4 regions of the Afipia sp. DC4300-2b1 genome follow, and region 4 is predicted to be linked to each of the others. Evidence: predicted binding sites of a transcription regulator. Region 4 holds the regulator's gene; each other region holds the start of a gene.

The links. Region 4 encodes PhoB, which activates phosphate uptake and scavenging genes when phosphate is short. Its sites were predicted from a motif close to TGTCATNNANCTGTCAT; they were not measured.
Region 1: ACP7AL_RS05155 (alkaline phosphatase) is a predicted target of PhoB. The motif match lies at 1,559-1,575, and genes of this name have one in related genera.
Region 2: ACP7AL_RS17615 (inorganic phosphate transporter) is a predicted target of PhoB. The motif match lies at 1,641-1,657, and genes of this name have one in related genera.
Region 3: phnC (phosphonate ABC transporter ATP-binding protein) is a predicted target of PhoB. The motif match lies at 1,441-1,457, and genes of this name have one in related genera.

Annotation. Positions count from the first base shown of each region.
Region 1 covers NZ_JAFCSX010000001.1:1,044,985-1,049,805, forward strand. Annotated here, with positions in the region: gene ACP7AL_RS05155 (alkaline phosphatase) at 1-1,505, opposite strand, end outside; gene argG (argininosuccinate synthase) at 1,645-2,982, opposite strand; gene ACP7AL_RS05165 (phosphatase PAP2 family protein) at 3,239-4,066, opposite strand; gene ACP7AL_RS05170 (2-hydroxychromene-2-carboxylate isomerase) at 4,201-4,800, shown strand.
Region 2 covers NZ_JAFCSX010000004.1:221,175-225,995, reverse strand. Annotated here, with positions in the region: gene ACP7AL_RS17615 (inorganic phosphate transporter) at 1-1,595, opposite strand, end outside; gene ACP7AL_RS17610 (GumC family protein) at 1,796-3,184, opposite strand; gene ACP7AL_RS17605 (ferredoxin--NADP reductase) at 3,288-4,061, opposite strand; gene ACP7AL_RS17600 (amidohydrolase family protein) at 4,234-4,821, shown strand, end outside.
Region 3 covers NZ_JAFCSX010000006.1:90,433-95,253, forward strand. Annotated here, with positions in the region: gene ACP7AL_RS22890 (alpha-D-ribose 1-methylphosphonate 5-triphosphate diphosphatase) at 1-693, opposite strand, end outside; gene ACP7AL_RS22895 (chloramphenicol acetyltransferase) at 690-1,349, opposite strand; gene phnC (phosphonate ABC transporter ATP-binding protein) at 1,579-2,391, shown strand; gene phnD (phosphonate ABC transporter substrate-binding protein) at 2,489-3,427, shown strand; gene phnE (phosphonate ABC transporter, permease protein PhnE) at 3,494-4,378, shown strand; gene phnE (phosphonate ABC transporter, permease protein PhnE) at 4,375-4,821, shown strand, end outside.
Region 4 covers NZ_JAFCSX010000004.1:102,489-107,309, reverse strand. Annotated here, with positions in the region: gene ACP7AL_RS17090 (LacI family DNA-binding transcriptional regulator) at 1-381, opposite strand, end outside; gene arsC (arsenate reductase (glutaredoxin)) at 539-943, shown strand; gene phoB (phosphate regulon transcriptional regulator PhoB) at 1,007-1,717, opposite strand; gene phoU (phosphate signaling complex protein PhoU) at 1,745-2,461, opposite strand; gene pstB (phosphate ABC transporter ATP-binding protein PstB) at 2,488-3,315, opposite strand; gene pstA (phosphate ABC transporter permease PstA) at 3,312-4,157, opposite strand; gene pstC (phosphate ABC transporter permease subunit PstC) at 4,161-4,821, opposite strand, start outside.

The sequences.
Region 1 (4,821 bases), on a different contig from region 4:
TGATCGAGCTTCGGGCGCAACGTCTCGTAGTGATCGGGCAGGCTGGCGGAGAAGATCGCCAGACGCCGGCTGACATCGATCCGCGCCGGATAACCCTCCGCATCCGGCGCGGGGTAGTTCGGGAAGCCTGCCTTGTCGTAGACGCCGACCCGCTCGCGCAGCGGCGCGTTCGGCAGCGTGGACATGTCGTCGTTGATGGTGCCGACCAGCGCATTGGGATGATTGTGGTCGGCAACCACGAGGATCAGCGTGTCGTCGCCGCGCTTCGCCGACCAGTCGCGTGCAAGCCGCACCGCATTGTCGAGCATGATCGTGTCGTAGACCGCGCGATCGAAATCGAGCGCGTGGGCATACTTGTCGATCAGCCCGGACTCCACCATCAGGAAGAAGCCGTTGCCGTTCTTCGACAGGACATCGAGCGCGGCCTGCATCTGCTGCGTCAGGTCGGGCTGGTCCGGCGATTTCGCAACGCCGCCGCCCTTGAGGAATTTGCGATCCAGCACGCCGTCCATGTTGCCCAGCGCAAACAGGCCGAGCAGCTTGCGCGTATCGGCCTTGTTCGCCGCCGCGGCGAGTTCGGTGGCGGTCGCCGCATAGGCGTAGCCGGCCTCCTTGAATTTTGCGACATAGTCGGTCTCGTCCGCGCGCTTCGAACCCGGCGCGCCCTTCGGCAGGAAGTTCGCGAGCCCGCCGCCCATCAGCACGTCAGGACCTGCCGCAAAGAACTGTTCGACAATGTCGTTATAGGTGTTGCGGCGGCGCGTGTGCGCGACCATCGCAGCCGGGGTCGCATCCTCGACTTCGGTGTTGGTGACAATGCCGATGGCCAGATCGAGCTTGCGCCGCGCGAGGCTGGTGATGGTTTCCACGCGCGGATCGTCGAACGGACTAGCTGTCCGGTCGGCATAGACACCCATGGCATTGACAACCGCCTTGTGACCGGTGGCGAATGCGCTGGCCGCATTGGCCGAGTCGGTGATGATCGAGTCCGAGCCTGCCGTCGCCACCAGCGCCATCTGCGGCATGTCGTCCATGGCGAGCTTGCCGAGGCTCTTGCCCTGCGCGATGCCCTTCGCCAGCAGCCGTGCAGCCACGCGATGCGCCGGCGACAGACCGTCGCCGATAAAGAGGATCACGTTCTTCGCCTTGCGTGCGCCGGTGCCGAACACATTCCAGGTCACGGTGCGGGAATTGACGCCATCGCTCGCAACCACGGTGTACGCACCGGGCGTATCCAGCGTTGCGCCGCGCAGCACCAGCGCTGACTGGTCCTTGTTGTCTTCGCGATCGATGAACAGCGGCGGGGCCTTGAGCGCCGCTGCCGCATCCTGACCGTTGATGGTGACGCGCACCTTGTCCTGATCCACTTTCGCGGCGAACTCCACCTTCAGATCGAACCGCGCACCCGACAGGATATCCGCGCGGTCGATCGGATAGATCGTTTGCGCGATTGCTCCGGTGTTGCAGGCCACTGCGGCGACAGCCGCGATAATCAGATGTCTCATAACGATGTCCACGTGAGGGTCGGGCGCGCGAGCGCGGAAATTATGAGCGCAAGATGACGGCTTGACTACAGGGTGCGGCAAAATGAAAAGGCGGACCGAACGGCCCGCCCTCGCAAAATTCATGCAGATGAGCTGCGTCTCAGCTCTTGTCGCTGTCGAGCTTCGGAATATTCGAGCCCTCGCCGGCCGAGAGCAGGCCGGTCCTGGTGTAGAGATCGAGCTTGCGGCGGGTGTCGGAAATATCGAGGTTGCGCATGGTCAACTGGCCGATGCGGTCGCCCGGCGTGAACGCCGCATCCTCGACCTTCTCCATGCTGAGCCGTTCCGGCGCATAGGTGAGGTTCGGACTTTCGGTGTTCAGGATCGAGTAGTCGTTGCCGCGGCGCAGTTCGAGCGTCACCTCGCCGGTGATCGCGCGCGCCACCCAGCGCTGCGCGGTTTCGCGCAGCATCAGGGCCTGCGAATCGAACCACCGCCCCTGATACAGCAACCGGCCAAGCCGCATGCCGCTGATCCGGTATTGCTCGATGGTGTCTTCATTGTGGATGCCGGTGACGAGACGCTCATAGGCGATGTGCAGCAGCGCCATGCCCGGCGCCTCGTAGATGCCGCGGCTCTTCGCCTCGATGATGCGGTTCTCGATCTGGTCGCTCATGCCGAGGCCATGACGCCCGCCGATGGCATTGGCCTCATAGAACAGCGCGACAGCGTCAGTGAACGTCTTGCCGTTCAGCGCCACGGGCTGGCCTTCCACAAAGCGCACCGAAACTTTCTCGGCCTTCACCGCGCAGTCGTCGCGCCAGAACGGAACGCCCATGATCGGATTGACGATTGTGATTCCGCTGTCGAGATGTTCGAGATCCTTGGCCTCGTGCGTCGCACCGAGGAGATTGCTGTCGGTCGAGTACGCCTTCTCGGCGCTCATCTTGTAAGCGAAGCCGGCGGCCTTCATGAACGCCGACATTTCCGCGCGCCCGCCCAATTCATCGATGAACTGCTGGTCGAGCCATGGCTTGTAGATCTTGAGGTCCGGATTGGTCAGCAGTCCGTAGCGGTAGAACCGCTCGATATCGTTGCCCTTGTAGGTCGAGCCGTCGCCCCAGATGTTGACGCCGTCTTCCTTCATCGCGGAGACGAGCATCGTGCCGGTGACGGCACGGCCGAGCGGCGTGGTGTTGAAATACGCGATGCCGCCGGTCGAGACGTGGAACGCGCCCGATTGAATCGCGGCGATGCCTTCATGAACCAGTTGCGTGCGGCAATCGACGAGGCGCGCTTTCTCGGCGCCGAACTCCATCGCCTTGCGCGGGATCTCGTCGTAGTCGGCCTCGTCCGGCTGGCCCAGATTGGCGGTGTAGGCGAAGACGCGCGCGCCCTTCTGCTTCATCCAGAGCAGCGCGGCGCTGGTATCGAGCCCGCCGGAGAAAGCGATGCCGACATTTTCCCCCTTGGGAAGGTTTTTCAGAATCGTACTCATGGGACTTCCCTTCGGGAGATTTCATTTGGGCGGTTTGGATGCACGGCTGGCAAGCCTCACCAGACCGGCTTTCTATAGAAAGATTGGCGGACGATGGGAAGATGAGGCACAGGGCCTCAACAAACACAATCGTCATCACCGGGCTTGACCCGGTGATCCATCAAAACGTGAACTTATTCAAAAAGATGGATTGCCGGGTCAAGCCCGGCAATGACACTCAGGGAGCATCACGCGCTGACCTGCCTCGGACGCTCCGCTAGGGCCGCAGAATAGGCGCTCCGCCGTCCGCAGCGGTCTCCGCCCCCGGCCTGATGCGCGGGGTCTCGCCGACGTCGCGGCCGAGGCGTTTCTGCCGCCAGCGATAGCCCGGCCATGCGAAGCGCGTCAGCCAGGCGTCGATGCCGTAGTCGGTCAGCCGCGTTGATGGCCAGCGGTAGATGAAGGCATAAGCCAGCCAGATCACGATGAACGACACAGTGCCGGAGAACAGCACATCGGTCAGAAAGTGGCCGCCGAAGGACATGCGAAGACCGCCGGTGAACACACCGAACGCAGTGGCCGCGACATAGGCCAGCGGACGCCACTGCGGCGGCGTCAGCGCGGCGGGCGCATAGGTCCAGAATGCAGTCGCGCCCTCGCCGGAAAAGAACGAACAGTTCTTCGGGCATGCGCCGCGCGGGTCCCACCAGGCCTTGAATTCAAGCGGCCCGTTGAACTCCGTCACCACCACCGGACGCGGACGGCCCCAGTAGCCCTTGAACACGATGTTCGACAGCACGATCGCCGAGAGCAACATCGTAACGATCAGAAACACCATGGCGCGGCCGGAGATCATCAGCGGCTTCACCGGACGGATCAGCTTGACGATCAGCGACACCAGCGCGGGCATCACCAGACCCCACGCAATCCACATCGCGCCGTCGCGGGCGATCGCGGCCCACGTGCTGGATTTCAGCGGAAAGCTTTTGGTCGTCGCGTCGTAGAAGAATGCGGCAACCTTCAGATCGAGTTCGGGATAGAGGCCGAACAGCAATCCGAAAACCACCGAGATCGCGAGCGCGATGTAGAGTCCGGTCCGGTTCATGGCGGGGGTTTAGCCGAGCCGGCAGGGGAATAAAAGTGGCCACACGCCGCATTCCGGCGGCCTCCCCCGATCCGTGTTAAGCTTTAAAACAGCACGGCAAAAACATGCCTTCAAAGCGGGAGCCTCCCAGGACCATGCCCAAGCCCGTTCTGGATTTCTGGTTCGATTTCGCCTCGGTCTATTCGTTCCTGTCCGCGACACGCATCGCGCCGCTGGCCGATGCCGCAGGTGTTCAGGTGCGGTGGCGGCCGTTTCTGCTCGGGCCGATTTTCGCGACTCAAGGCATGACGGATTCGCCGTTCAATCTGTTTCCGTTGCGCGGCAAGCACATGATCCGCGACGTGAAGCGCAGCGCGGACGAGATCGGCGTCGGCTTTCAGTGGCCGAGTGTATTTCCGCAATCGGCGGTGCTGGCGAGCCGCGTCGCACTGGTGGGATTGAAAGACACGTGGGGCGAGGATTTCAGCCGCGCGGTGTTTCACGCCGAATACGCCGAGAACCGCGTCATCTCTGAGCCAACCGTGATCGCCGACATCCTGACAAGAATCAAAGTGCCGGTGGATGCGACCTTCGCCAGCGCGCAGGCCGACGAGATCAAGACGGAGCTGCGCGAGCTGACGGCGGAAGCCCAGAGGCGCGAGTTCTTCGGTGCGCCGACATTCACCACGCAGGACGGTGAACTGTTCTGGGGCAACGATCGCCTCGAGCAGGCGCTGCGCTGGGCGAAGAAATAGTTCCCGTCACTGCGAGCGGAG
Region 2 (4,821 bases), 120 kb from region 4:
GCGGAGAGGCAGATCGCTGCCGGCAAGGTCAGCACCCAGGCCATCAGCAGGTTGCGGATGGTGGCCATCTGCAATCCCGAGCCGTTGGCTGCCATGGTCCCGGCGACGCCGGACGACAGCACGTGGGTGGTCGAGACTGGAAGGCCGAAGATGTCAGCCGCACCGATCGTCCCTGCTGCCACGAGTTCAGCGGATGCACCCTGCGCGTAGGTCAGGTGTGTTTTTCCGATCTTCTCGCCGACGGTGATGACAATGCGCTTCCAGCCGATCATGGTGCCAAGGCCCAGCGCGATCGCGACCGCGATTTTCACCCAGGTCGGGATGAACTTCGTGGCACTGTCGAGCGAACCCTTGTAAGCGTTGAGCGTCGCGACCTCTTCCTTACTGAGGTCGTTTTCCTTGTCCTTCATCAGGAAGCGGATCGCCTCCGAAGTCAGGTACATGTCGTTGCGGGTGTTACCCACCGCTTCGGCAGGAACCTTGCTCAGCGTGCCATACTTCTGCACCTGATCCCCGACGTCCTTCACGAGAACCGCCAGCGACGGATAAGTGCCTTCGTTGATCTTGTGCAGCGAGACATACTGAGTCACTGCCGGACGGGGATCGCCGATGATGCTATGACCGGCGCCCTTGGCAGCGATCACCTTTGACGCGGCTTCTGACGTCTGCTGGAACTTGATGACCTGCGATTCCGGCAAGGCGCGGTTCAGCGCGTAGGCGGTCGGCACAGTGCCGATCAGGATCAGCATGATCAGGCCCATGCCCTTCTGACCGTCGTTTGATCCGTGCGCGAAGCTGACGCCGGTGCAGGTCGCGATCAGGATACCGCGAATCCACAGCGGCGGTGGCTTGTTGCCTTCCGGAGCAGCGTAAAGCGCCGGATTGCGAACAACGAACTTCAACACCAACAACAGAAGTGCCGCCATGCAGAAGCCGAACAACGGCGAGAGCAACAGCGCGTAGCCGATTTCCGTGGCCTTGGTCCAGTCAACGCCCGAGGTACCATCGCGTCCGCGCATGACCGCGTTGGCGATGCCGACGCCGATGATCGAGCCGATCAGCGTGTGGGAGCTGGAAGCCGGAAGACCGAAGTACCAGGTGCCGAGATTCCAGACGATAGCTGCGATCAAGAGCGCGAACACCATGGCGAAACCAGCGCTGCTTCCGACCTGAAGAATGAGTTCAACCGGCAGCAGCGAGACGATGCCGAAAGCAACCGCGCCGCTCGACAGCAACACGCCAAGAAAGTTGAAGAAGCCCGACCACATCACCGCAAATTCCGCCGGAAGCGAATGGGTGTAGATCACCGTCGCGACGGCGTTTGCGGTGTCGTGGAAGCCGTTGACGAATTCGAAGCCGAGCGCAATCAGCAGCGCAACAAACAGCAGGATGTAGGGAAGATAGGTCGTGACCTTGGTGCCGGTGGCATCGATATCGACGTAAATGCTGTAGGCTACGAATATTGCACCCGCGGCGAGGATGCCAAAAAACAGGATCATGGTCAGTGGGTTAAAACCTTTATCGAGATTGGGCCTTGAAGCCGGCTCGATGGTTTGCCCGTCGGCAATCCCGGAATTCAATGTAATGTCGCTCATCTCACACCCCTTATGAAACTCAGGGGTTCTTTTTGACCGTTTAACTTGAAGGTTGGATGACACCTTTCATATCGGCCCGACGACGCGCTTCGGTTTCAGATGAACTGTACCCCGCTGATATTCATGCGTTCCGCAGCTTTTGAAGCCTGCGGATAAAACGCCGGGACAAGATCTTGGAATTGTTCGGGAAACGCGGCGACCTAACGCAGTACTTCCGCTCTTTCTTTCTCATCCATCAGTTCAAGCAGCCAGGCCAGGCTGACACCCAGACCAAGACCGAGCAACAAGCTGATGAACAAGGTCCCGATGGGGAACGTTCGGCCGGTTTCCGGCGGGACCACTGCACGACTCAAGACCCGGGCACCCGGGTTGTCCGGCCGCTGTTGCTGAGATCGCGCGAGGACCGCTTGGTATGCAGCACGGTGTGCTTCGACGTCCCGCTCCAGTTCCTTGAGCCGCGCACTTGCTTCGCTGGTTTTGACGGAATTTTGCCTTGACGCTTCAAGGCGGTTCTTGAGTTGCGTCACCACTGCGCGGATACGTTCCAGATCGGCTGTAGCCGACTGAACGCCATCCTGAATCGCCTGTTCCAGCAGCCGTCTGGCTTCGGTCGCCCGCATCCTGGCGATCACGCGGTCGGGGTGACGCGGTCCGAGCGTTTCGGAAAGATCAATTTCCAGTTCCCGTGCGGCGGCGTAACGGCTTCTGAATGTCCCGATTGCTCCTCCCCAGACAGGGTCCGGAATTCCGCCGCCATCCAGGATTTTCCGGGCCCGCTGGAGTTGATTCAACGTCGAACGCAAACCGCCGGCTCTGGCCTCGGCAGTAGCGATCTGTTCGGATATCTCATTGGCTTGTTTCTCGGCGCTGGATTGACCACCATCCATCATCGCCAGGCTGTCGGTGCGATATTTCTCATATCGCTGTTCGGCTTCCCGCATGCGCGTCTGGAGTATTCCCAGCCTTTCGCCGAGAGGCGCCGCGGCCCCCGGTGCCGCGCCAGCGCCGGCGAGCCTCTGCTCCTCCACGTAGCTGTCCATCACCGCGTTGGCGACGCGCACCGACGTTTCTCTGTCGGGCGTGACGACATTGACGTTCACCGTGTCGGAGCCGTGATTGCCAACGATGCTGATCGCACGGTTCAGTTGCCGCAACGCCATGGCATGCGGCTCGGACGCCGGAACAAGCCCGACACCTGCAAGAAGCGTGAAGAGGAGCCCCTTCGACTTGCCGCCAAAAAGCGGATCGGTCCCGAGCTTTTCTCTTGCGATCACCTTGTCGAGGACACTGCGCGATGTCAGGGCGCTAATCTGGTTGTCGATGCCAACTGCCACTGTTTCCGAATTGGCGGGTTTGCCGGCATCGGCTGCCGCCTGGGCGGGCAGATCGAGCACAATCTGGCCGGATGCAACATGCTTGGGAGCCGACAACAATATCCAGACAAGGCTGAGCGCGACGCAGATAGCGGTGACCGCAGCAATAAATCGCACCCGGCGGCGCAATACCGCTGCAACACCTTCCACGTCCAGGGCAGTTGCCTGAATCCGGGACAGGTACGCATCGTGCCTGTCGTTGTCGGAAATCGCCATGCCAACGTCCCTACGCTACGCGTCCTGGGACCGGATAATCCGACAAATCGGCATCCGTGGCGAGGCCAATGCTCGTCTAAACGGCGAAAAATATGGCCATTTGCTAGCGTTCGACGAACGCCTTTTCGACGACAAACTCGCCTGGTTCGCCGTGGTTACCTTCGGTAAATCCCTTGTCGAGCAGCAGCGTCCGCGTGTCCTGAAGCAACGCCGGACTACCACAGATCATGACGCGGTCGTGTGCAGCCTCCAGCGGAGCGAGATCCGTATCGCCGAACAGCTTGCCCGACGTCATCAGGTCGGTGATACGGCCGCGATTGCGGAACGGATCGCGCGTCACTGTGGGATAGTAGATCAACTGGTTGCGGACCAGTTCGCCGATCAGGTCATCCTTCGGAAGGTGATCGTTGATCATCTCGCCATAGGCGAGTTCGGCGACATGCCGGCAGCCGTGCAGAAGCACCACCTTTTCGAAGCGGTCATAGGTTTCCGGGTCCTTGATCACGCTGAGGAACGGCGCGAGTCCGGTCCCGGTGCCGATCAGATAAAGATTCCGGCCGTTCTTCAGATTATCGATGACAAGAGTGCCGGTGGCCTTGCGCCCGACGATAATCTCGTCGCCTTCCTTCAAATGCTGAAGCCGCGAGGTTAGTGGACCGTCCGGGACCTTGATCGAGAAGAATTCAAGCCGGTCTTCGTAATTGGCGCTCGCGACGCTGTAGGCGCGCAGCAGCGGTTTCTCGCCGACCTTCAGGCCGATCATTGTAAATTCGCCGTTGCGGAAGCGGAATGACGGATCGCGCGTGGTCGTGAAACTGAACAGGGTGTCGGTCCAGTGATGAACGCTGAGGACGCTTTCCTGATTGAAATTGCTCATTTCGCTCGATCCGTGTGCAGGGCCAACGCGGGGCAAAATCAGAAACGCGGAGACAGATTGCCTCGCCAATTCATTTGTGTACCAATGAATAATCCAGCTTGATACGGCGGTCAACCCGCGCTCAAGTTGGAGCCGACCCGCTGAAAAGGCATTGCACGGAAAGGAAAAATCCATGGCCCACGATGCGCCCCAGGGCACCACCGGTCCGACCAAGCTGGTGATCCGGAATATCGGTCTGATCCTGAGCGGGGCTATGGAGCAGCCGATCCTGGATGCTGACACCATTGTCGCGGAAAACGGCAAGATCACCGCTATCGGGCGGGTCAAGGACATCGACGTCGAGGGCGCGACCACGGTCATCGACGCCAACGGAACGACGGTCACCCCCGGCCTGATCGACAGCCACGTCCACCCGGTCGCCGGCGACTGGACCCCGCGGCAGAACCAGATCGGGTGGATCGACAGCTTTCTGAATGGTGGCGTCACCACCATGATTTCGGCCGGCGAGGTTCACATGCCCGGCCGTCCGCGCGACGTAGTCGGCGTCAAGGCAATGGCGATTTTCGCTCAGCGTGCGTTCGACAATCTGCGCCCCGGCGGCGTCAAGGTTCATGCCGGTGCACCGGTGATCGAACCCGGGATGACAGAGGAGGATTTCAAGGAACTGGCGGCAGCCGGCGTCAGGCTGCTTGGCGAGGTAGGTCTTGGTGGCGTCAAGGATGGCCCGACCGCGCGCAAGATGGTGGCATGGGCACGCAAA
Region 3 (4,821 bases), on a different contig from region 4:
TTCATCGTCATGAGACAGCAACGGGATGCCGTGGTCGCGGGCAATGGAGGCAAGCCGTGCAATCGAATCCGGCACATCGCTGGCTCGGGCCATGACCCGCTCGACCAGTGTGTCGAATTCACCTTCAGTGAGACCTGATCGTTCCACCATACGAGCGCGCTTCTTCGGGTTATTCATCGACGCGGCTGTCATATGCATGTGATCGTTGAAGGCGAGGAGATCGACACGTCCAGCGGCCATCCACTCGGCAATGGTTGGCTCGGCATCGAGATTGAACGTCTCCTGCCGCAGATGAAAGCGGGTATCGGCCGCGAGCCGGGGCCGCATGCCTTCGATGGCATCGAGTAGCCGGTGCGCGTTTTCGGTTCCGCGCAGGCCGGGTTCCCAGGACCATGTGGTGGCATGGAAGACAGTGGTGACGCCGTTGGCAATCGCCTGGCGGTCGCTGTCGACAAGTGCGACATCGATCGGGAAGTCGACGCCGGGACGCGGCATCATCTGGCGCTCGAACGCGTCACCATGCATGTCGACAATGCCGGGAAGAGCGATAAGGCCATTACTATTGAGGCGCAGGGAAGCTGCGCCGCTGCGGGACCTTATCTCAGCGATCATTCCGCCCACAACGTGAATGGATGCATCGACAAGATCGTTTCCAACAAGCGCTTCGCCGCCTTCAATCAGGATGTCCGTCATGTGCCAACTGCTTTCAAAACCAGATCCGGGGATGCGTTATGGCGGTATTTCTCGACGAAGGCTTCGACCGGCAAATTCCTGAAATCAGGTAATGCGGCCCGCAGGCGCTCGTGGTCCCAATCCCACCATGCCAGCGTCATCAGCTCATCTGCGATTCGCTCCGGAAAACGCCGCCGGATCGGCCTGGCGGGATTTCCGCCGACAATCGTATAGGCCGGGACGTCCTTCGTGACGACAGCACCGGCTGCGACCACCGCACCGGTGCCGATGTTGCGGCCCGGAAGCACAATGGCGCCGTGTCCAATCCAGACGTCATGACCGAATGTCACTTGGTGACTGCGCCGCCAGGCGAAGAACTCGGATTCATCTGCCTCGCCGGGAAAGTAGGCGCTCGCGCGATAAGAGAAGTGCGCTTGCGACGCGCGATGCATCGGATGATTGCCGGGATTGATTCGCGTCATCGCAGCGATCGAGCAGAACTTCCCGATGGTGGCGTAGGCGATCTGACTGTCATTCACGACGTAGGAATAATCGCCGAGCTTGACCTCGTGCAGGACGGTGCGCGCGCCAATTTCGCAATAAACCCCGGCGCTGCTGTCACGCAGGTTCGCGGTCGGATCGATAAGCGGTTGTGCTGATAGAATCTTGCCGGCCATGAATGTCTGTTCTCGAGGTGGTTTTTCCCGGTGAATGCCGATGCATTGGACGAGAGGTCAACATCTCTTCATGCCGTTTCATGACGACATCGTGAAGTTTGGATGACAAAGGCTTTTCGTCACAGCATACGCGATTTCGGGGGAGGGCAACCGCCGCAGGCGGATGTGTCACACAACTGTAGGAAACCCACGCTAGCGAGGAATGAACTTACTGAGACGGAGTTGGCACATGCTTGAGGTAGACGGATTAACGTGCCGGTTTGGCGCGAAGACGGCCGTCGACAATGCCTCTTTCTCGGTTCAGCCGGGATGCTTCGTCGGCGTGATTGGCCGTTCGGGCGCGGGAAAATCGACGCTGCTGCGAATGATCAATCGGCTGGAGAAGCCGACCGGTGGACGAATTGTGTTCGAAGGCGTGGACGTGACCGCCTTGCAGGGTCGTGATCTGCGCCGCTGGCGCGCGCGATCGGCGATGATCTTCCAGCAATTCAATCTCGTCGGGCGGCTCGATGTCCTGACCAATGTCCTGATGGGGCGTCTTGCGGGCGTGCCCCAGTGGCGATCGTTGATTCAGCTCTGGCCGCAGGACGACAAGGCCATTGCGATTTCCGCTCTTGAGCAATTCGACATGATGCCGATGGCTGCACAGCGCGCCGATCAGCTTTCCGGCGGCCAACAGCAGCGCGTGGCGATTGCCCGGGCGCTGGTTCAGCAGCCCGACATTATTTTAGCGGACGAGCCGATTGCGTCGCTCGATCCGCGTAACACCCGGATCGTGATGGATGCGCTGCTGCGGATCAACAAGCATTTCGGCATCACGGTGATCTGCAATCTTCACTCGCTCGATCTGGCGCGGACATACTGCGACCGCCTGATCGGCATGTCCGCCGGGCGTATCGTGTTCGACGGAGTGCCTGCTGCACTCACCGACACGATCGCGCGCGAACTCTACGATCTCGAGGCTGGCGAAGTGATGGACGAAACCCCGGGCTTTGTGCCCGGGAATCTCGCTCCAGCTTTCGGAACTGCCGCGGTTGCATAAGCGTGCCGATGTCGTGAAGCAGTCTTTGGATTGCGTCATGCTTTGACCCATCGAATTCGACCTGAACCCTGCGATAACCGACCATACAGAGGACACCATGATCAATCGCCGTCTCGTCATTGCGGGTGCTGCTGCGCTCGCCTTCAGCGCCACCGCTGCGTCAGCCCAGGACTGGAAGACCAAGTATCCCGAACTTACTTTCGCAGTTGTTCCTGCTGAGAACGCGTCCGGCGTCACCGAGCGCTGGGCGCCTTTCATTTCCTACCTGAGCAAGGAACTTGGCGTGAAGGTGAACCTTCGCATCGCCAATGACTACGCCGCGGTGATCGAAGGACAGCGCACCGGAACCATCCATGTTGCCAGCTACGGCTCGGCGTCGTTCGCCCGCGCTCGTCTGACGGGTGTGCATACCGATGCGTTCGCACATGACCGCAACATCGACGGCACTACCGGCTACTATTCGATGTTCTTCGTGCTGGCGAAGAGCCCTTACAAGAGCATCGACGATCTCAAGGGCAAGAACCTCGGTCTGGTCGATCCGAATTCGACCTCCGGCAACAATGTTCCGCGCTTCGAGCTAAACAAGATGCAGATCACCGACGCCGAATCATATTTCGGCAAGGTGGTTTTCACCGGTAGCCACGAAAATGCGCTGCTGGCACTCTCGCAGGGGACGGTTGACGTCGCTGCCAATCAGTGGACCGCCGATAACGACTCGACCCTTGCCCAGATGCTGACCAAGGGCATGCTGAAGAATGCCGACGGTTCGGCGATGAAGAAGGAAGACTTCCGCATCGTTCACAAGTCAGCCCCGATCCTCAATGGCCCATACGCGGTTTTGACCGACATGCCTGCCGATCTGAAGGCGAGCATCGAGAAGGCTTTCTTTGAGGCTCCTGCCAAGGACAAGGCAGCCTTCGACAGGCTTTCCGACGGACAGAAGAAAGACTTCGCCCCGGCCACCACCAAGGATTGGGACGGCATGATCGAACTGATCAAGTTCGTCGACAGTCTTCGCAAGAAGAAGGCATCCTGACTGACGGAGGGCCGGACAGATGTGCCTGTTCGGCCCTTCCTCTTTCCTGCATAGAACAGTTTCATTTTGACAATCAGCCTTTCCAGCTATCCGCCCCAGCAGATCGCGGCGCTCGAATCCGCCTACAACGCGGCTATCTCTCGCAAACGACTGCGCTTTGCGGCAGGGCTCGTCGTATTCATCGTGTTGCTGATCGTCGCGGGCTTTGGCGCTGAGGTCGCGCCGAAGACTTTCGTCGAAAAGATCGGAAATTTTGTCGGTTACTTCGACCGCATCCTGAATCTTGACACGGGCAAGCGCGTCTGGACCGATCCCGCCGAATGGTTTTGGGGCTGGCAAAAATGGCTCAAGCTGCTCGCGGAAACGCTGCTGCTGAGCTATGTCGGCACCACGATGGGCGCATTAGGTGCATTTGGCCTCAACTTCTTCGCTGCCGCCAATCTGTCGCCGCATCCCGCGTTGCGGTTTGTTGTGCGCAGGTCTCTGGAGTTCTGCCGCACAGTTCCCAGCATCGTGTTTGCGCTGATCTTTGTGATTGCTTTTGGTCTAGGTCCGATGGCCGGCGTACTGGCCATCGCGATTCACTCGATAGGCGCGCTGGGCAAGCTCTATTCGGAGCAGGCCGAGAATATCGACATGAAGCCGCTCGAAGGTGTCCGCTCCACCGGCGCAAGCTGGATGTCCGCCGTCCGCTTTGCCGTGCTTCCGCAAGTTATGCCGGGTTTCGCGAGCTACACCTTGCTGCGGTTCGAGATCAATGTGCGAGAAGCGTCGGTGATGGGTTTTGTCGGGGCAGGCGGCATCGGCCAGGAACTGGTCGTGGCGGTGCGCAAGTTCTTCTACTCCGATGTCAGCGCAATTCTGCTGATGATCATCGTCACCGTGTTTGTCATCGATATCTGCACCGGCTGGCTGCGCGGGCGGCTGTTCGGATCGGAGCAGCGCATATGACGCCGGCAACACGGGATCCAAAGGAACTTGCAATTCAGTATCCGGACCTTTTCCGGGGATCGCACACGTCACGCATTAAGGCACTCGCTGTCGGGTTGGCCGCGATCGCGCTGTTTATCTTCGGCTGCTGGTATCTTGAATTCTCGATCGATCGCCTGGTGACCGGATTTAGGCAACTCGGCTGGTTCATCACGCTGATGATCCCACCGGACCCCGGCACGTCGTTTCCGACCTATCTCGTCGCGATGGGGGAAACGCTGTCGATCGCGTTTCTCGGCACGTTGCTGGCGGCAGTGCTGGCGCTGCCGGTCAGCCTGCTGGCGGCACGGAACATCATTCCGTCAGTTTTCCTGCGCTTTCCGGTGCGCCGCTTTCTGGATTCGATCCGGGGCGTCGATACGCTGATCTGGGCGCTGGTGTGGATCAATGTCGTGGGACTTGGA
Region 4 (4,821 bases):
GTCGAGGCTCGCGACCAGCAGCCCGTCGGCGCGGTTGCCATGCGACAGACGGTGATAGACGGCGTCGGTCGCGCCCGATTCCCGGTGTGCAATCAGCAACGAATAGCCATGCCGTGCAGAGGATTTTTCGGCACCGCGAATGGCAGACGCAAACACCGGGTTATCGAGTTGCGGAACGATGAGACCGAGCGTCCGGCTGCGTGACGTCCGCAAACCCTGCGCGAGCGTATTTGGTGAATAATCCAGATTACGAGCGCTTTCGAGAATCCGCTCTCGCGTCTCCGGACGAATGCGCTGGCTCTCCTCGCCGCGCAGCACCCGCGAAGCGGTGGATACGTCGACCCCCGCCATACGTGCAACATCGGCTAGTCTCGGCCTCATCGATTCCTGCATCCCAAACGGCGTTCGCGCGGCGAGCGTAGACTTGGAGGCTCTATAAAACAAGCAAGCGCAAGGCCCGGACTCGACGCATTCCGGCCGTCAACGTACAAGGCTTGAGCGGTCGAAAACCGGATTGGCCGGGTTAACGGATGCAGCCATGAACGTCACCATCTATCACAACCCGGATTGCGGAACGTCCCGCAACACGCTGGCAATGATCCGGCAAAGCGGCATCGAGCCCACAATTATCGAGTATCTGAAGCAGCCGCCCACCCGCTCAGAACTGATCGAGCTCATTGCGGCGATGGGAGTTTCTGTGCGCTCGCTTTTGCGCGAGAAGGGCACAACCTATGCCGAGCTTGGGCTCGGCGATCCGAAATGGACAGATGATGATCTGATCGATCAGATGCTCGCACACCCAATCCTGATCAATCGGCCGATCGTCGTGACACCTAAGGGCGTCAAGCTGTGCCGGCCCTCGGAGGCTGTGCTCGACGTTCTGCCAAATCCGCACATAGGCAGGTTCGTCAAGGAAGACGGCGACGTCGTCAACCCTGTATGAGGCACGTCGCTGCCGATGACCAACACCCTGCTTATGCAAGGAGAAGGTCAGGCAACTTGCGACTCAGTTTTGTGAATCAGCCTTGGCGAAGCGATCGTCAAGCGCGTAGCCCGCGCCACGAACCGTGCGGATCGGATCCGACTCGCGCCCAAGATTCAGCAGCTTCCTGAGACGGCCGATGTGCACGTCCACCGTGCGCTCGTCGATATAGATGTCACGGCCCCACACGCCATCGAGCAGCTGCTCGCGGCTGAACACACGCCCCGGGTGTTCCAGGAAGAACTCCAGAAGCCGGTATTCGGTCGGGCCCAAGTCGATCGGGCGGCCAGAACGGGCAACGCGCCGCCGGTCACGATCTAGCTCGATGTCGCCAAAGGCGAGAACGGTCGCGAGGCGTTCGGGACTTGCGCGTCGCAGCAGGCCCTTCACACGCGCCAGCAGTTCCGGCACCGAGAACGGTTTGACGATATAGTCGTCCGCTCCGGTCGCAAGGCCCCTCACCCTTTCGCTTTCCTCGCCGCGCGCGGTCAGCATGATGATCGGAATCTGCTTGGTCTCGGGTCGTGCACGCAACCGCCGGCAAAGCTCGATCCCGGACAGGCCTGGAAGCATCCAGTCGAGCACGATGAGATCGGGAACATGCTCCTTGAGCCGGGTGTCCGCATCGTCGCCGCGGGCAACCGTCTCGACGTCGTAGCCCTCGGCATCCAGGTTGTAGCGAAGCAGCGTGGTCAACGCCTCTTCGTCCTCGACCACAAGAATTCGGGCGCTCATTTCAAGTCCTTTAGTTCGTCTTACAAATTAACTGCCTGACGCGGCCGTTGCAAAGTTCGTCATATCGCCCTTCGGGCGCTGATCGAGCATCTGCTGGCCTTCGATCATGTAGAAAACCGTCTCGGCGATGTTGGTCGCATGGTCGCCGATCCGTTCAATATTCTTGGCGCAGAACATCAAGTGAATACAGAAACCAATATTGCGCGGGTCTTCCATCATATAGGTCAGAAGCTCGCGGAACAGGGACGTGCAGATTGCATCGACCTCTTCGTCGCCCTTCCAGACGGTCATCGCGGCAGGCAGATCGTGCGCCGCATATGCATCGAGCACCGACTTGACCTGCGACTGAACGAGGTCGGTCATGTGTTCCAGGCCACGGATCAGCTTCAGCGGATGGAAATCGCTGTCGAGCGCTGCGACGCGCTTGCCGATGTTCTTCGACAGGTCGCCGATGCGCTCCAGATCGGTGGCAACGCGCATTGAACTGACGATCTCGCGCAGGTCGACCGCCATCGGCTGGCGGCGAGCGATCGTCAGCACCGCGCGTTCCTCGATCAAGTGCTGCAGTTTATCGATCTCGAGGTCGGCCGCGACAACGCGCTTGCCCAGCGCGACGTCGCGCCGGATCAACGCATCGACGGAATCGACGATCTGCCGTTCTGCCAGTCCACCCATCTCGGCCACGAGCCGGTTGAGTTCCTGAAGGTCGTCGTCGAACGCTTTGGCGGTATGATCTGAAGCCATGATATGTTTTCTCCCGCGAATGCGCGTCAGCCGAAGCGGCCGGTGATGTAATCTTGTGTGCGCCGGTCGGTCGGCGAGGTGAATATCTTGTTGGTGTCGTCGAACTCGACCAGCTCACCAAGATACATGAACGCTGTCTTGTCAGACACACGCGCCGCCTGCTGCATATTATGCGTCACGATGGCGATCGTGTAGTCCTCCTTGAGTTCCTGGATCAGTTCTTCGACCTTGGCGGTAGAGATCGGATCGAGCGCCGAGCAAGGTTCGTCGAACAGGATGACCTCAGGACGGACGGCGACAGTGCGTGCGATGCACAGGCGCTGCTGCTGGCCGCCGGACAGGCTGAGGCCGCTGGCGTTCAGCTTGTCCTTGACCTCGTTCCAGAGCGCGCCGCCCTTCAACGCGGCCTCGACGCGGCCGTCCATTTCGGACTTCGAAATCTTTTCATAGAGCCGGATACCGAACGCGATATTCTCATAGATCGTCATCGGGAACGGGGTCGGCTTCTGGAACACCATACCGATCCGGGCGCGCAGCAAATTCAGGTCCAGTTTCGGATCGAGAATATTGGTCGAGTCCAGCATCAACTGGCCGACCGCTCGCTGACCGGGATAAAGGTCGTACATGCGGTTGAAGATGCGCAGCAATGTGGATTTGCCGCAGCCCGACGGTCCGATGAAGGCGGTCACGCGGTTCTCGCCGAGAACAAGATTGATGCTCTTCAGGGCGTGGTGCTCGCCATAATAGAAATTCAGATCGCGCGCGGTCACCTTGGGCCGCGCATCAAGCCGGCCAATACCACCCGGTACGGGGCTGCGGGAAAGATCTACGCTGACAGAAAGCTGCTCGTTCATTTCGATGTCCTCTCGGCGCCGAGAATGCGCGCGCCAATGTTAAGGGCAAGTACGGTCAAGGTGATAAGCAAAGCCCCGGTCCATGCGAGCTGTTTCCAGTAGTCGTAGGGGCTTTGGACGAAGTTGTTGATGGTCACCGGCAGGTTCGCCATCGTCTTGGTCAGATCGAGACTGAAGAACTGGTTGCTCAGCGCAGTGAACAGCAGCGGCGCGGTTTCGCCAGCGACGCGTGCCGTCGCCAGCAGGACGCCGGTGATGAGGCCGGCGCGCGCAGCGCGATAAGCGATACGCTTAATGACGAGCGAACGCGGAAGACCGAGTGCAGATGCTGCTTCACGCAGCGGATTGGGCACGAGACCAAGCATGTCTTCGGTGGTGCGCACCACGACCGGGATCACGATCACCGCAAGCGCCAGCGTGCCGGCCAGCGCCGAGAAGCCGCCCATCGGTACAACGACCGCACCATACACGAACAAACCAATGATGATCGATGGCGCGCTCAGCAGGATGTCGTTGATGAAGCGGATCACCGAGGTCAGGCGGTCGTGTTTGCCGTATTCGGCGAGATAAGTGCCGGCGAACAATCCGATCGGCGCGCCGATGCCGACGCCAAGCACCGTCATGATGATCGAGCCGACGATGGCGTTCAGCAATCCGCCGTCGGTGGATCCGGGCGGCGGCGTATTCTCGGTGAAGACACCGAGATGCAGGCCAGCAAAGCCGTTGTAGAACAGCGTGAACAGGATCAGCGCGAGCCAGGTCACGCCGAAAACAGCTGCGCCAAGGCACAGGAACCGGATGACGATGTCCCAGCGGCGGCGAGAGGCATAGATCGGGTTCATGACTTAGTTCCCCGCCTTCTTTTCAAGACGCATCAGCATCAGCCGCGCTGCTGCGAGCACGAAGAACGTCAGTACGAACAACAGCAAGCCAAGCAGAATGAGACCGGACTGATGCAGACCGTCGCTTTCCGCAAATTCGCTGGCGATGGCCGCTGAAATTGTCGTGCCCGGAGCAAAGACCGATGAGGATATCCGGAACGAGTTTCCGATAATGAAGGTCACCGCCATCGTCTCGCCGAGCGCACGGCCGAGTGCGAGCATGATGCCGCCGATCACGCCGACCTTGGTATAAGGGATCACGACGTTGCGGACGACTTCCCAGGTGGTGCAGCCGACACCATAGGCCGCCTCCTTCAGCACTGGCGGCACCGTCTTGAATACGTCGACAGAAATCGCGGTGATGAAGGGTAGCACCATGATGGCCAGAATCAGCGCGGCATTGAACAGGCTGAGGTAGGACGGCGGCCCCGCGAAAATCGTGCCGAGGACGGGCACACCGTCAAACAGCCGGATCATGAAAGGCTGGAATGAGTTTGCCAGGAATGGGCCAAGTACGAAGAAGCCCCACATGCCGTAGATGATCGACGGAATACCTGCGAGCAGTTCGACGGCGATGCCGATCGGACGGCGCAGCCACTGCGGGCAAAGCTCGGTCAGGAAGATC